2 regions of the Amycolatopsis sp. cmx-4-61 genome follow, and region 1 is predicted to be linked to the other one. Evidence: riboswitches for the same ligand, from Rfam matches in the RefSeq annotation. Region 1 holds a riboswitch; the other holds the start of a gene.
The links. Region 1 has a riboswitch for glycine ahead of gcvP (aminomethyl-transferring glycine dehydrogenase). Riboswitches for the same ligand answer to the same signal wherever they lie in the genome.

Region 1 (7,160 bases):
TCGAACGCCTCTGACGACCGCCCGGTCATCGGGCTCACCAGTTACCTGGAACCCGCGAAGTTCCTCGTCTGGGAGACCGAAGCCGCACTGCTGCACCGCGTCTACGTCGACTGCGTCGTCGCGGCCGGCGGCATCCCGGTGCTGCTCCCGCCGGTGTCCGACGCGCACGACCGGCTCGTGTCCACTGTGGACGGGCTGGTGCTCACCGGCGGCGCCGACGTCGAGCCCGGGCGCTACGGCGCCGAGCCGCACCCGGCCACCTACGTCCGGCCGGAGCGGGACGCCTTCGAGTTCGGCCTGTTCGATGCGGCCCGGCGCCAGGGCAAGCCGGTCCTCGGCGTCTGCCGCGGCCTGCAGGTGATGAGCGTCGCGCTGGGCGGCACGCTGGCCCAGCACCTGCCCGAGACCGCGGGCACCACCGAGCACCAGCCGGCCCCGGCGACCTTCGGCCGGGGCACGGTCACGCTCGCCGAAGGCAGCCGAGCGGCGGCGATCCTCGGGCCCGAGACCAAGACGCTTTGCTACCACCACCAGGCGATCGACCGGCTCGGCCACGGCCTGGAGGCGGTCGGGTGGGCGGGCGACGGCACCATCGAGGCCGCGGAACTACCCGGTGAGTTCACCCTCGGCGTCCAGTGGCACCCCGAGCAGGACAGCGACGGCGTCCGGCTGTTCCAGGCTCTCGTCGAAGCGAGCAAGGAGAGGGCATGACCAGCACGTTCGACGTCCTGAACCCCGCCACCGAGCAGGTGGTGCGGACGGTCCCGCTGACCAGCGCGGAGGAGACGGACGCGGCGATCGCCCGCGCGCACGCGGCCTTCCCGGCGTGGCGGGACGTCACCCCGGGCGACCGCGCCCGGCTGCTGCGCCGCTTCGCCGACGCCGTCGAGGCCGACATCGAGCACCTCGCGCGGCTGGAGGTCGAGAACTCCGGGCACACGATCGGCAACGCCCGCTGGGAGGCGGGCAACGTCCGCGACGTCCTCAACTACTACTCCGCCGCCCCGGAACGCCTGATCGGCAAGCAGATCCCGGTGCCGGGCGGCATCAACGTGACCTTCCAAGAGCCGCTGGGCGTCGTCGGCGTGATCGTGCCGTGGAACTTCCCGATGCCGATCGCCGGCTGGGGGTTCGCGCCCGCGCTGGCCGCCGGCAACACCGTCGTCCTCAAGCCCGCCGAGCTGACGCCGCTGACCGCGCTGCGGCTGGCCGAGCTGGCGCGCGAGGCGGGCATCCCCGACGACGTCTTCCAGGTGCTGCCCGGCAAGGGGTCCGTGGTCGGGCAGCGGTTCGTCGACCACCCGGGTGTGCGCAAGGTCGTCTTCACCGGCTCCACCGAGGTCGGCAAGCGGATCATGGCGGGCTGCGCGGCGCAGGTGAAGCGGGTGACGCTGGAGCTCGGCGGCAAGAACGCCAACATCGTCTTCGCCGACTCCGACCTGGAGAAGGCCGCGGCGACCGCGCCCTACGGCGTCTTCGACAACGCCGGCCAGGACTGCTGCGCGCGGTCGCTCATCCTGGTGCAGGCGAGCGCGTACGAGGAGTTCATGGCGCTGCTCGAACCCGCGGTGCACGGCGTCGTCGTCGGCGACCCCGGCGACGAGAAGACCGAGATGGGCCCGCTGATCTCGGCCGCGCACCGCGCGAAGGTGGCCTCCTACGTGCCGGACGACGCGCCCGTCGCGTTCCGCGGCACCGCGCCTTCCGGGCCGGGCTTCTGGTTCCCGCCGACCGTCCTCACCCCGGCGGACCTGCGGCACCCGGCCGCGGCGGAGGAGGTCTTCGGCCCGGTCGTCGCCGTCGTGCCGTTCGCGGAGGAAGCCGACGCGATCCGGATGGCGAACGCGACCGAGTACGGCCTGTCCGGCTCGATCTGGACCCGCGACGCCGGGCGCGCGTTCCGGGTGGCGCGCGGCGTCGAATCCGGCAACCTCTCGGTGAACTCGCACTCTTCGGTGCGCTACTGGACGCCGTTCGGCGGCTTCAAGCAGTCCGGCCTCGGCCGCGAGCTCGGCCCGGACGCCGCCGCGGCGTTCACCGAAACCAAGAACGTCTTTCTCAGCACGGAGGAGTAATGGTCCAGCGTTTCGAAGGCCGCGTCGCGGTCATCACCGGCGGCGCGAGCGGCATCGGGCTCGCCTCGGCCCGCCGCCTGGCGAGCGAAGGCGCGAAGGTCGTCATCGGGGACCTGACGCCGGATTCGGGCAAGGCCGCGGCCGACGAGATCGGCGGCGCGTTCATCCAGACCGACGTCACCGACGCCGAGCAGGTCGAGAACCTGTTCCACAGCACGGTGGAGCAGTTCGGCTCGGTCGACGTCGCCTTCAACAACGCCGGCATCTCGCCGCCGGAGGACGACTCCATCCTGACCACCGGCATCGAGGCGTGGGAGCGGGTGCAGCGGGTCAACCTGACGTCGGTGTACCACTGCTGCAAGGCCGTCCTGCCGCACATGCAGCGCCAGGGCAAGGGCTCGATCATCAACACGGCGTCGTTCGTGGCGGTGCTGGGCGCGGCGACGTCGCAGATCTCCTACACCGCGTCCAAGGGCGGGGTGCTGGCGATGAGCCGCGAGCTCGGGGTGCAGTTCGCGCGGGAGAACATCCGCGTGAACGCCCTGTGCCCGGGACCGGTGAACACCCCGCTGCTCAAGGAGCTGTTCGCGAAGGACCCGGAACGCGCGGCGCGGCGCCTGGTGCACGTGCCCGTCGGCCGGTTCGCCGAGCCGGAGGAAATCGCGGCGGCGGTGGCCTTCCTGGCCAGCGACGACGCCAGCTTCATCACGGCGTCGCAGTTCCTCGTCGACGGCGGCATCTCCGGCGCGTACGTCACCCCGCTCTAACGCTCGGCCTTCGTGACGTCGTAGACCTCCCGCAGGTAGCGCCAGGCGGCGTTGAGCTTCTTGCGCTCTTCGGAGTGCCGTGGGCGGGTCGTCCCGGCGCAAAGCCAGCCGGTTTCGTTAGCTTTGTGAGGTGACGCACTGGCGCGCCGGCGAATGGGCGGAAGCGGTCCGGACGGGCATCCGCGCGAGAGGGCTCTCCCTCGACGAGGCCGCCCGCCGCATCGGCGTCCCGACGTCCACCCTGCGCAGCTGGATCGAGCACCGGCACGCGCCGAAGGTGACGGTGTTCGACCACTGGGCCGAGATCGCCGAGGTCACCGGGCTGAGCGAGGCCGAGCTGCTGCGCGTCGCCGGCGTGCTGCCCGATGCGCTCGCTTCGCCGGTGCACGTCGCCCAGGCGGCGAAGGCCCTGCGGGAGGGCATCGACCTGGCCGGGCAGTTCCTCCGGCAGGCCACCGCGCTGGTCTACTCCTCGCCCGGCACGCAGGTGGCGAACGCCATCGCCGCGTCGCCGATCGACTGGGAGATGCGGATCCGCTCGGCCACCCGCGGCGACGAGGTCCGCGTCACCTACCACCACTACGTCGGGATCGTGCCGCCGCGGGACCTGCCCCACGACGACGCCGAGGTGCGGCGCATCATCGAGCACGACGTCCTCGGCGAGCTGTGGCGGCCGCTCGGGCTGTACTGGCGGGTCGCGGAGGTGCACGACTGGCACGAACCGCCCCGGCTGGTGATCCAGGTGCCCGAGCAGGAGGCGACGCGGCCGCCCGCGCCGTCGCCGGTGGTCGCGGCGCCGCCGGTCGTGGTGCTGTCGCCGATCTGGGGGTACGGCGAGCTGCTGGCGTCCCTGATCGCCGACGGGCTCGGGTTCGGCAACGTCGACTTCCGCTACTTCGGCCTCCCGGACGCGATGGCCGACCGCGTCCGGACCACCGCCCGCGAGCTCGCCGAACCCGCGCCGCGGCTGGTGCACTCGGTGCCGCCGATCATGCTGCTGCACGGCCTGGCCGTGCCCGACCTGACCGGACGCCTCCCGGCGGTGGTCCGGTACGGCCCGAAGATGCGCGCCCGCGCGGCCCGGATCTACCGGGACGCACTGCTCGAAGCGGGATTCGCCGACCCCCTCGCCGGAGCGCGGGCGATCGAGGCGGCGATCTCGGTCCCGCCGGGCTGCGCGTACTTCGAGGTGACGCTGGCCGACGAGGACGTCTTCGACGGCGACCGTCCCTCCCTGGACCGGCTCAACGACGCGGTGGCGTGGCACGCCGAGCAGATCGTCGAGCAGGTCCTGCTGGGTGCGGGCCTGCCGCCGGTGCCCCTCGGCGGCCCGTTGAAGCGCCTGGTCCTGCCCTCGGGCCGGGTCCGCCGCCCGCCCCCGCTCGCCGGGAGCGTGGTCCGCCGGGTCGCCGGGCCGTGACCCCCTTGTCGTGGGCCGCTCGAAGGCCGATGTGGTGTTGCTCGGGTGAAGTGGACGGACCTCGAACCCGGCAGGTACCGTTACCGCCACAACTGCAGATCGGGCCGTCGAGCCGAGGCGGGAGAGCCCTCACGAACGTGGTGGGGCACCGAAGGAGCAAACTCCCCGGAATCTCTCAGGTACCTGCTACCGCTTCAGGCGAGGCCACTCTGGAAAGCAGGCGCACCCGCGCCTCACCCAAGGTGAAAGCCGCTTCACACGCGGTGAAACTCTCAGGTGCCATGACAGAGGGGGAGTTCCCAGCGCACCCGTGTGCCCGGCCCGAGGAGCTCCCCATCACTTCCACGCAGTTCGACGCCCGCCACATCGGCCCGTCCGAGGCCGAACGCGCGAAGATGCTGGCCGAGTGCGGCTACGGCAGCCTGGACGCCCTCGTCGGGGCCGCCGTCCCGACCGCGATCCGCGCGACGAAGGAACTCACCCTCCCGCCCGCCGCGTCCGAAGAGGACGCCACCGCGGAGCTGCGCGCGCTCGCCGCGCGCAACCGGCCGATGACGCAGATGATCGGCCTCGGCTACTCCGACACCGTGACGCCCGGCGTGATCCGCCGCAACGTCCTCGAGAACCCGGCCTGGTACACCGCCTACACGCCCTACCAGCCGGAGATCTCCCAGGGCCGTCTCGAAGCCCTCCTCAACTTCCAGACCATGGTCGCCGACCTGACCGGCCTGGCCACCGCGAACGCCTCGCTGCTGGACGAGTCCACCGCCGTCGCCGAAGCCGTCACGCTGATGCGCCGCGCCTCGAAGTCCAAGTCGAACAAGGTCGTGCTGGACGCCGAGTGCCTGCCGCAGACCATCGCCGTCGTGCGCACCCGCGTCGAGGCCCTCGGCATCGAGGTCGAGGTCCGCGACCTGCTCACCGGGCTGCCCGAGGACTTCTTCGGCGTCGTCGTCCAGTACCCGGGTGCCTCCGGCGTGCTGCGCGGCCGCGGCTTCTACCACGCGATTTCCGAGTCGGCGAAGGCCGCGGGCGCGCTGTTCACCGTCGCCGCCGACCTCCTCGCCCTCACCCTGATCACCGCGCCCGGCGAGTTCGGTGCCGACGTCGCCGCCGGGTCGACGCAGCGCTTCGGCGTCCCGCTCGGCTACGGCGGCCCGCACGCCGGGTACCTGTCCGTCCGCGCCGGCCTCGAGCGGTCGCTGCCCGGGCGCCTGGTCGGCGTCTCGGTCGACGCCGACGGCAACCCGGCCTACCGCCTCGCCCTGCAGACGCGCGAGCAGCACATCCGCCGCGAGAAGGCGACGTCGAACATCTGCACCGCGCAGGTCCTCCCGGCCGTGCTGGCCGCGATGTACGCGGTCTACCACGGCCCGGACGGCCTGAAGAAGATCGCCCAGCGCGTCCACGGCCTCGCCGCGGGCTTCGCCGGCGCGCTGCGCAAGACCGGGGTCGAGGTCGTGCACGAGTCGTTCTTCGACACCGTCGTCGCGCACGTTCCGGGCCAGGCCGCCGAGGTCCACGCGGCCGCCCGCGCGGCCGGGATCAACCTCGGCCACGTCGACGACGACCACGTCCGCGTCGCCTTCGACGAGGTCAGCACCCCGGCGATCACCGCGAAGGTCCTGAAGGCGTTCGGCGTCGAAGCCGACGTCGAAGACGGTGTCGCGCTGCCCAGCGGCCTGGCCCGCGAGAGCGGCTTCATGGGCCACGAGGTCTTCGGCACCCACCGTTCCGAGACGGCGATGCTGCGCTACCTGCGCAGGCTCTCCGACCAGGACTACGCGCTCGACCGCGGGATGATCCCGCTCGGCTCCTGCACGATGAAGCTCAACGCCACCACCGAGATGGAGCCGATCAGCTGGCGCGAGTTCGCCGGCATCCACCCGTTCGCGCCGGCCGAGGACGCCGAGGGCTACCACGTCCTCGTGGCTCAGCTGGCCGAGTGGCTGGCCGAGGTCACCGGCTACGACAAGGTGTCGCTGCAGCCGAACGCGGGCAGCCAGGGCGAGCTCGCCGGCCTCCTCGCCATCCGCGCCTACCACCGCGCGAACGGCGACGACGCCCGGGACGTCTGCCTGATCCCGTCGAGCGCCCACGGCACCAACGCCGCTTCCGCGGTGCTCGCCGGGATGCGCGTGGTCGTCGTCAAGTGCACCGACGAGGGCAACGTCGACCTGGCCGACCTGCGGGCCAAGGTGGACGCCCACCGCGACACCCTCGCCGCGATCATGGTCACCTACCCGTCCACCCACGGCGTGTACGAGCACGACATCGACGAGCTGGCGAAGATCGTCCACGACGGCGGCGGTCAGGTCTACGTCGACGGCGCGAACCTCAACGCCCTGCTCGGCCTGGCCAAGCCGGGCGAGTTCGGCGGCGACGTCTCGCACCTGAACCTGCACAAGACCTTCTGCATCCCGCACGGCGGCGGCGGCCCCGGTGTCGGCCCGGTCGCGGTGCGCGCGCACCTGGCCCCCTACCTGCCGAACCACCCGCTGCTCGACGCCGCCGGTCCGGAAACCGGCGTCGGCCCGATCAGCGGCGCGCCGTACGGCTCGGCGTCGATCCTGCCGATCTCCTGGGCCTACGTCCGGATGATGGGCGCGCCCGGCCTGACCGCGGCCACGAAGGTCGCGGTGCTGGCCGCGAACTACGTCGCCTCGCGCCTGGCGCCGCACTACCCGGTGCTCTACACCGGCCAGGACGGCCTGGTCGCGCACGAGTGCATCCTCGACCTGCGCCCGCTCACCAAGGAAACCGGTGTCACGGTCGACGACGTCGCCAAGCGGCTCATCGACTACGGCTTCCACGCGCCGACGATGTCGTTCCCGGTCGCGGGGACGCTGATGGTCGAGCCGACCGAGTCCGAGGACCTGGGCGAGATCGACCGGTTCT
Region 2 (7,160 bases), on a different contig from region 1:
GCGGCGGACGTGGAGCGACTGAGGTTCGTCCTGGCCGCCCAGCGGGACCACTACCTCCCGCTGAAAGTCATCAAGGAACAGCTGGACGCGGCGGACTCGGGGGCCGAGCCCGCCGCGGCCCTGCCCCGCCCGCCGCGCCGGCTGGTGCCCATCGACGTCTCGGCGGAGAACGTCGGCCTGCCCGTGGCGGCGGACTTCGCCGCGGGCAAGGAGCTGCGCCTGACCCGGGAGGAACTCCTGGAGCAGGCGGGCATCGACGCGTCGGTGCTGGCCGAACTGCAGCAGTACGGCCTGGTCCGGCCCGGTGCCGCCGGGTTCTTCGACCCGGACGCGGTGCTGGTCGCGCGGACGGTGAAGGCGATGACCGAATTCGGGATCGAACCGAGACACCTCCGTGCCTTCCGCGCCGCGGCCGACCGCGAGGTCGGCTTGCTGGAGCAGATCGTGACCCCGGTGTACCGGCACCGTGACCCGGAGGCCAAGGCGCGCGCCGACGAAGTGGTGCGGGAGCTCGCGGCCCTGTCCGTGACGCTGCACACGCTCCTCGTCAAGGCCGGAATCCGCGGCGTCGCCGGGTGTTGATCGGTAACGGGGCAGTGAGATCCTCTTTGCGGTCCCATGTCAATGACTGAATGTTCGGCACCGCATGCCGTACCGTGAAGGGACGGGTTTGCGGCAGGCGAACCGAGAGAGTCCGGACAGCGAGCACAGCGCACGGATGACGGGTAGCGTCGGGAGTATGGGCGTGAAGCCGGTTGAGCGCTGCAGCCCGTGTGCACGAGAGGGAGGCGAAGCCCGATGAGCGAAATGCGCGTCGTCGGTGTGCGGGTCGAGCTGCCCGCGAATCAGCCGATCTTGTTGCTGCGGGAGACCGAAGGTGAACGGTACCTGCCGATCTGGATCGGCTCGGTCGAAGCCACCGCCATCGCCCTGGAGCAGCAGGGGGTCCGCCCCGCCCGCCCGCTCACGCATGACCTGCTGAAAGAGGTCATCGGAGCGCTCGGCCGGGAGCTGGAGCAGGTCGTCATCACCGACCTGAAGGAAGGCACGTTCTTCGCGGAGCTCGTGTTCGACGGCGACATCCGGGTGTCCGCCCGGCCGAGCGACTCGGTCGCGCTGGCCCTGCGGATCGGCGTCCCCATCCACGCCGTGGACTCGGTGCTGGAGGAAGCCGGCCTGATCATCCCGGACGAGCAGGAGGACGAGGTCGAGAAGTTCCGCGAGTTCCTCGACTCGGTCTCCCCGGAAGACTTCCGCGGAGCGGACACGTAAGACCTTGCCTTGACGTGGACGTCAACGTCTAGCGTCGAGGCATGCGGATCGGAGAACTGGCGCAGCGCACGGGTACCACCACCCGTGCGCTGCGGTTTTACGAGGACCAGGGCCTGCTGCGGGCCCGGCGCTCGGCCAACGGCTACCGCGAGTACGACGAGGACGACCTCCAGCTCGTCCAGGAGATCCAGACCCTCCAGACGGTCGGCCTGACGCTGGAGGAGACGCGCCCGTTCGTCGAATGCCTGCGCAGCGGCCACGAGACCGGCGATTCCTGTGCGAACTCGATCGAGGTCTACCGGCGCAAGCTGGCCGAAGCCGACGCACTCCTCGCGCGGCTCGGCGGCATCCGCGGCGAACTGGCCGCCAAACTCGCCGGCGCCCTGGCCCGGCAGGCGCCCGATCCGTGTGTCGTGCCCGAATTCCCGCGCCCGTGAAGGAGCCCGCCTTGTCCGAAGTTCTGGAAACCACCGACGGCACGTTCGCCGAGGTCCTCGCCCACGACGTCCCCGTGCTCGTCGAGTTCTGGGCCACCTGGTGCGGCCCCTGCCGGATGGTCGGCCCGGTGCTGCAGCAGCTGGCCGCCGAGCGGGACGGCGAGCTCGCCGTCCGCAAGATCAACGCCGACGAGAACCCGGAAACGACCCGCTCCTACCAGGTCATGTCGCTGCCGACGATGATCCTCTTCCGCGGCGGCGAACCGGTCGAGACGATCGTCGGCGCGTTCCCGAAGGCCCGCATCGAAGACCGCCTCGACCGGGTGCTCAAGGCGCCGTCGCTTTGACGAAGGTTTCGGCCACCTCGCGCCCGTACTGCTCCAGGTCCAGCGAAGGGTCCGCCGCGTAGGCCGCCGCGACGCCGTCGATGGCCTGCGCGATGGACATCGCCATCACCTCGGGGGTGAAGCCGCGGCCGAAGGCGCCCTCGGCCTGGCCCTGCTTGAGCTGGCGGGCCAGGCCGTGCACGCGCAGGTCGTCGACCACCACCTTCGTCATCACCCAGCTGTCGGCGTCGCCGGCGTTGGCCGCCAGCTCCTTCAACGCCCGGACGCACTCCGGGTACGCGCGCAGGAACGCGATCGACGTCTCGATGTGCGCGCGCAGGTAGCCGGGCCGGTCGGCCGGGTCGAGGCCGCCACCGGTGCGTTCGGTGAGGAACTGCTGCCGCGTCTCCAGCACCGTGCTGAGCACGGACTGCATCAGCCCGGCCTTGTTCGTGAAGTGGTAGGAGATGAGCCGGGTGCTGCTCAGCCCGGCGCGCTCCTTGATCTTGGCGAAGGTCGTCCGGCGGTAGCCGAGATCGGCGAGGACGCCGATGGTCGCGCCGAGGATCTGCGCCCGGCGCGCGGCCTCGGTGACGCTGAGCCCCAGTTCCGCCATGAGGTCGGTGTTTACTTGCATGAGTAAGAAGTTACCTGACTGAGTAAAAAAGTGCACCAGGTTTGAAGCCACGCGATCAGGGGTACGGCGAACGGCTCAAAGGCGCAGCCGACCGCCCCGGCTTGCCGCGCGTCGCGTTGACCGGTGTTCTCCGGACGCTTACCGTCGAAGAAGGTAAATCGTCACGGTGTGATTCACGGTCTGGGGCCGGATCGTGGCGATTGATCTCCGGCGGGTCCCGCTCCTGGGACCGTCCGGCTGTCATTCGCCGGCCGTCAGGTCGGGCGAGGGGAGGCTTGCGTGGTCGAGGCTGGTTCCGAGAAGCAGCCTGTCGAGGTCGCGGCTGGTGAGCAGGGTGAACTGTTCCCCGACGACTCACTGCCCGACGAGCTGGTGGGCTACCGGGGTCCGGCGGCGTGCCAGATCGCCGGCATCACCTACCGCCAGCTCGACTACTGGGCCCGCACCAAGCTGGTCGCGCCCAGCATCCGCACCGCACACGGCTCCGGCTCGCAGCGGCTGTACTCCTTCAAGGACATCCTCGTCCTCAAGGTCGTCAAGCGCCTGCTCGACACCGGCGTCTCGCTCCAGAACATCCGGGTGGCCGTCGACCACCTGCGCGTCCGCGGCGTCCGCGACCTGGCCCGGGTCACGCTGTTCTCCGACGGCACCACGGTCTACGAGTGCACGTCCCCGGAAGAGATCGTCGACCTGCTCCAGGGCGGCCAGGGCGTCTTCGGCATCGCCGTCAGCGGCGCGATGCAGGAAATCAGCGGCACGATCCACGAGTTCCCGGCCGAGCGCGCCGACGGCGGCATCGTCGAGACGCACGAACCGGACGAACTGACCCAGCGCCGCAACGCCCGCAAGACCGGTTGATCACCACGGCAGCGGGCAGAGTAGGGTTCACCGTGCGGTCGACGAATCCGCGCGGGAGAGTCCGAGTCACACCTTGAGCTCGGCGCCGAAGGAGCAAGTCCTCCCCGGAACCTCTCAGGCACCCTGGACCGCGCGGACGAGACGCCTCTGGAAAGCGGGTCGTCAGGACACACCCTGATGGCCCCGCCGACGGTGCAAGCCCGGGTCAACCTGCGGGCGAAACTCTCAGGCGCCTCCGGGCACAGACAGAGTGGGGAGGCCGGACCGCGCGTCGCGGTCCGGCCCTGCTGTCCCCAGGAGGCCATCGTGGATCCGTCACTCGCCTCCCTGGAACAGGGCATCCCCTTCGCCGACCGGCACATCGGGCCCGGTCCGGACGAACTCCGGCACATCCTCGACGTCATCGGCGTCGCTTCCCTCGACGAACTCGCCGAGCGGGCCGTGCCGGCATCCTTGCGGACGTCCGCAAGGCCGCTCGAGCTGCCGCCCGCCGCCTCCGAAGCCCAAGCGCTCGCCGAACTCCGGGCGCGGGCCGCGCGGAACCGGCCGACCGCCGCCATGATCGGGCTCGGCTACCACGACACCGTCACCCCGCCCGTGATCCGGCGCAACGTCCTCGAGAACCCGGCCTGGTACACCGCCTACACGCCGTACCAGCCCGAAATCTCCCAAGGGCGCCTCGAAGCGCTGCTCAACTTCCAGACCGTGATCGCGGACCTGACCGGGCTGCCCGTCGCGAACGCCTCCCTGCTCGACGAGGCCACCGCCGCCGCCGAGGCGATGACCCTCGTGCGCCGGGCCGGGCGAGCGACGTCGCCCCGGTTCGTCGTCGACGCCGACACCCTGCCCCAGACCCTCGCCGTCCTGCGGACCCGAGCCGATCCGCTGGGGATCGAGCTCGTCGTCGAGGACCTCTCGCAGGGGCTGACCGGGCTCGGGCTCGGCGGGGACTTCTTCGGCATTCTCCTGTCCTGCCCCGGCGCGTCCGGCGCGGTGCGCGAGCTCGACCTCGCGATCGCGGAGGCGAAGCAGCACGGCGCCGGCGTGGTCGTCGCCGCGGATCCGCTCGCCCTGACCCTGCTGCGGCCACCGGGCGAGCTCGGCGCCGACGTCGCCGTCGGGTCGACGCAGCGGTTCGGCGTCCCGCTCGGCTTCGGCGGCCCGCACGCCGCCTACCTCGCCGTGCGGAAAGGGCTCGAACGGCAGCTGCCCGGCCGCCTGGTCGGCGTTTCCCGGGACGCCGACGGCCACCCGGCGTACCGGCTCGCCCTGCAGACACGCGAGCAGCACATCCGCCGGGAGAAGGCGACCTCCAACATCTGCACCGCGCAGGTCCTGCCGGCGGTGCTGGCGTCGATGTACGCCGTGTACCACGGGCCCGGCGGCTTACGCTCGATCGCGCGGCGGGTGCACCGGATGGCCACCGTGCTGGCCGCCGGCCTCGCCGAAGGCGGCGTCGACGTCGTGCACGGCGAGTTCTTCGACACCGTCGCCGCGGCGGTGCCCGGCCGGGCGGACGCGGTCGTCGCCGCGGCCCGCGACCTCGGCGTCTCCCTGCGCCGGATCGACGCGGACCACGTCGGCATCGCCTGCGACGAAACGACGACCCGCGAGCGGCTTTCCCGCGTGTGGAAGGCGTTCGGCGTTTCGGTGTCCGATGTGGACGGACTTGACGCCGACACGGCGGACGCGCTCCCGGCCCCGCTGCGGCGCACGAGCGAATACCTCGCGCACCCGGTGTTCCACGCGCACCGGTCGGAAACCGCGATGCTGCGCTACCTGCGGCAGCTGGCCGACAAGGATGTCGCGCTCGACCGCAGCATGATCCCGCTCGGCTCCTGCACGATGAAACTCAACGCCACCGCGGAGATGGAACCGATCACCTGGCCGGAGTTCGCCGGGCTGCACCCGTTCGCGCCGGCCGAGGACGCCGCCGGGCTCCTGGACGTGGCGGCCGACCTGAGCGGCTGGCTCGCCCGGATCACCGGCTACGACGCGGTTTCGCTGCAACCCAACGCCGGCAGCCAGGGTGAGTTCGCGGGCCTGCTCGCCATCCGCGCCCACCACCGCGCCCGCGGCGAGCACGCGCGGGACGTCTGCCTGATCCCGGCCAGCGCCCACGGCACGAACGCGGCCAGCGCGGTGATGGCGGGCCTGCGCGTGGTCGTCGTCCGCTGCGACGAGGACGGGAACATCGACCTCGCGCACCTGCGGTCCACAGTGGACGAGCACCGCGCCGACCTCGCCGCGATCATGCTCACCTACCCCTCGACGCACGGCGTGTACGAAGACACCGTCGGCGAAGTGTGCGCGGCGGTGCACGACGCGGGCGGCCAGGTGTACGTCGACGGCGCCAACCTCAACGCGCTGATCGGCGTCGCCCAGTACGGCCGGTTCGGCGCCGACGTCTCGCACCTCAACCTGCACAAGACGTTCTGCGTCCCGCACGGCGGCGGCGGGCCGGGCGTCGGCCCGATCGGGGTCCGCGCGCACCTCGCGCCGTTCCTGCCGAACCACCCGCTGCAACCGGCGGCCGGCCCGGCCACCGGCGTCGGCCCGGTCAGCGCGGCGCCGTGGGGCAGCGCGTCGATCCTGCCGATCTCGTGGGCCTACGTCCGGATGATGGGCGCCGAGGGCCTGCGCCGGGCGACGCTGGTCGCGGTGGCCAACGCCAACTACGTCGCGCGGCGCCTCGCCGGGCACTACCCGGTGCTGTACGCCGGGCGCGAGGGGCTGGTCGCGCACGAATGCCTCCTCGACCTGCGGCCGCTGACGAAGGCCACCGGCGTCACGGTCGACGACGTCGCGAAACGGCTGGCGGACTACGGGCTGCACGCGCCGACGATGTCGTTCCCGGTCGCGGGCACGCTGATGGTGGAGCCGACGGAGAGCGAAGACCTCGCCGAACTCGACCGCTTCTGCGCCGCGATGATCGCGATCCGCGGCGAGATCGACCGCGTCGCGGCGGGGGAGTGGCCGCTCGAAGACTCGCCGCTGCGGCAGGCCCCGCACACGGCACGGTGCCTCGTGGGCGAGTGGGACCGCCCGTACAGCCGCGAAACGGCGGTGTTCCCGGCGGGCCCGGCCGCGCCGAAGATCTGGCCCCCGGTCCGGCGGATCGACGGCCCTGCGGGCGACCGGAACCTGGTCTGCTCCTGCCCGCCGCCGGCGGCCTTCGCCTGATCCGCGCCGCACAGGAACGGAAGGTAGGTTGGCGCCATGCTGAGTGCGCACGGTCCCGATCGGACGTCCGTGGTCGTCACCGGCGGCAGCGGCTTCATCGGCCGGGCCGTCGTGCGAGCCCTGCGCGACCGGGGCGTCCCGGTCGTCGTCGTGGACCGGGTCCCGTTCCCGGAGGACCTCGACGGCGTCCGCGTGGTGACCGGGGAACTCCGGGAAGCCGCGGTGCGCGAAGAAGCCGTCACGCCGGAGACCGCGGGCATCGTCCACCTCGCCGCCCTGACGTCGGTGCTGAAGTCGGTGGAGCTGCCCGAGGACACCTTCGCCGACAACGTGCTGGTGACGCAGGCACTGTTGGAACTCGCGCGCCGCCGGGAAGTGCCGGCGTTCCTGCTCGCCTCGACCAACGCGGTCATCGGCGACGTCGGCACCGCGACCATCACCCCGGAC

Region 2: it holds a riboswitch for glycine, as region 1 does, so the genes downstream of both, gcvP (aminomethyl-transferring glycine dehydrogenase) here and gcvP (aminomethyl-transferring glycine dehydrogenase) in region 1, are expected to answer to the same signal.

Annotation. Positions count from the first base shown of each region.
Region 1 is NZ_JAEBEI010000026.1:3,173-10,332, reverse strand. Features, by position in the region: gene ACLJOU_RS41815 (gamma-glutamyl-gamma-aminobutyrate hydrolase family protein) at 1-711, shown strand, start outside; gene ACLJOU_RS41820 (glutamine synthetase family protein) at 1-14, shown strand, start outside; gene ACLJOU_RS41810 (aldehyde dehydrogenase family protein) at 708-2,075, shown strand; gene ACLJOU_RS41805 (3-oxoacyl-ACP reductase) at 2,075-2,842, shown strand; gene ACLJOU_RS41800 (helix-turn-helix domain-containing protein) at 2,973-4,262, shown strand; glycine riboswitch at 4,462-4,560, shown strand; gene gcvP (aminomethyl-transferring glycine dehydrogenase) at 4,544-7,160, shown strand, end outside.
Region 2 is NZ_JAEBEI010000024.1:31,183-38,342, forward strand. Features, by position in the region: gene ACLJOU_RS40770 (MerR family transcriptional regulator) at 1-582, shown strand, start outside; gene ACLJOU_RS40775 (bifunctional nuclease family protein) at 799-1,272, shown strand; gene ACLJOU_RS40780 (MerR family transcriptional regulator) at 1,314-1,709, shown strand; gene trxA (thioredoxin) at 1,721-2,056, shown strand; gene ACLJOU_RS40790 (TetR/AcrR family transcriptional regulator) at 2,037-2,672, opposite strand; gene ACLJOU_RS40795 (MerR family transcriptional regulator) at 2,952-3,530, shown strand; glycine riboswitch at 3,573-3,671, shown strand; gene gcvP (aminomethyl-transferring glycine dehydrogenase) at 3,837-6,713, shown strand; gene ACLJOU_RS40805 (NAD-dependent epimerase/dehydratase family protein) at 6,750-7,160, shown strand, end outside.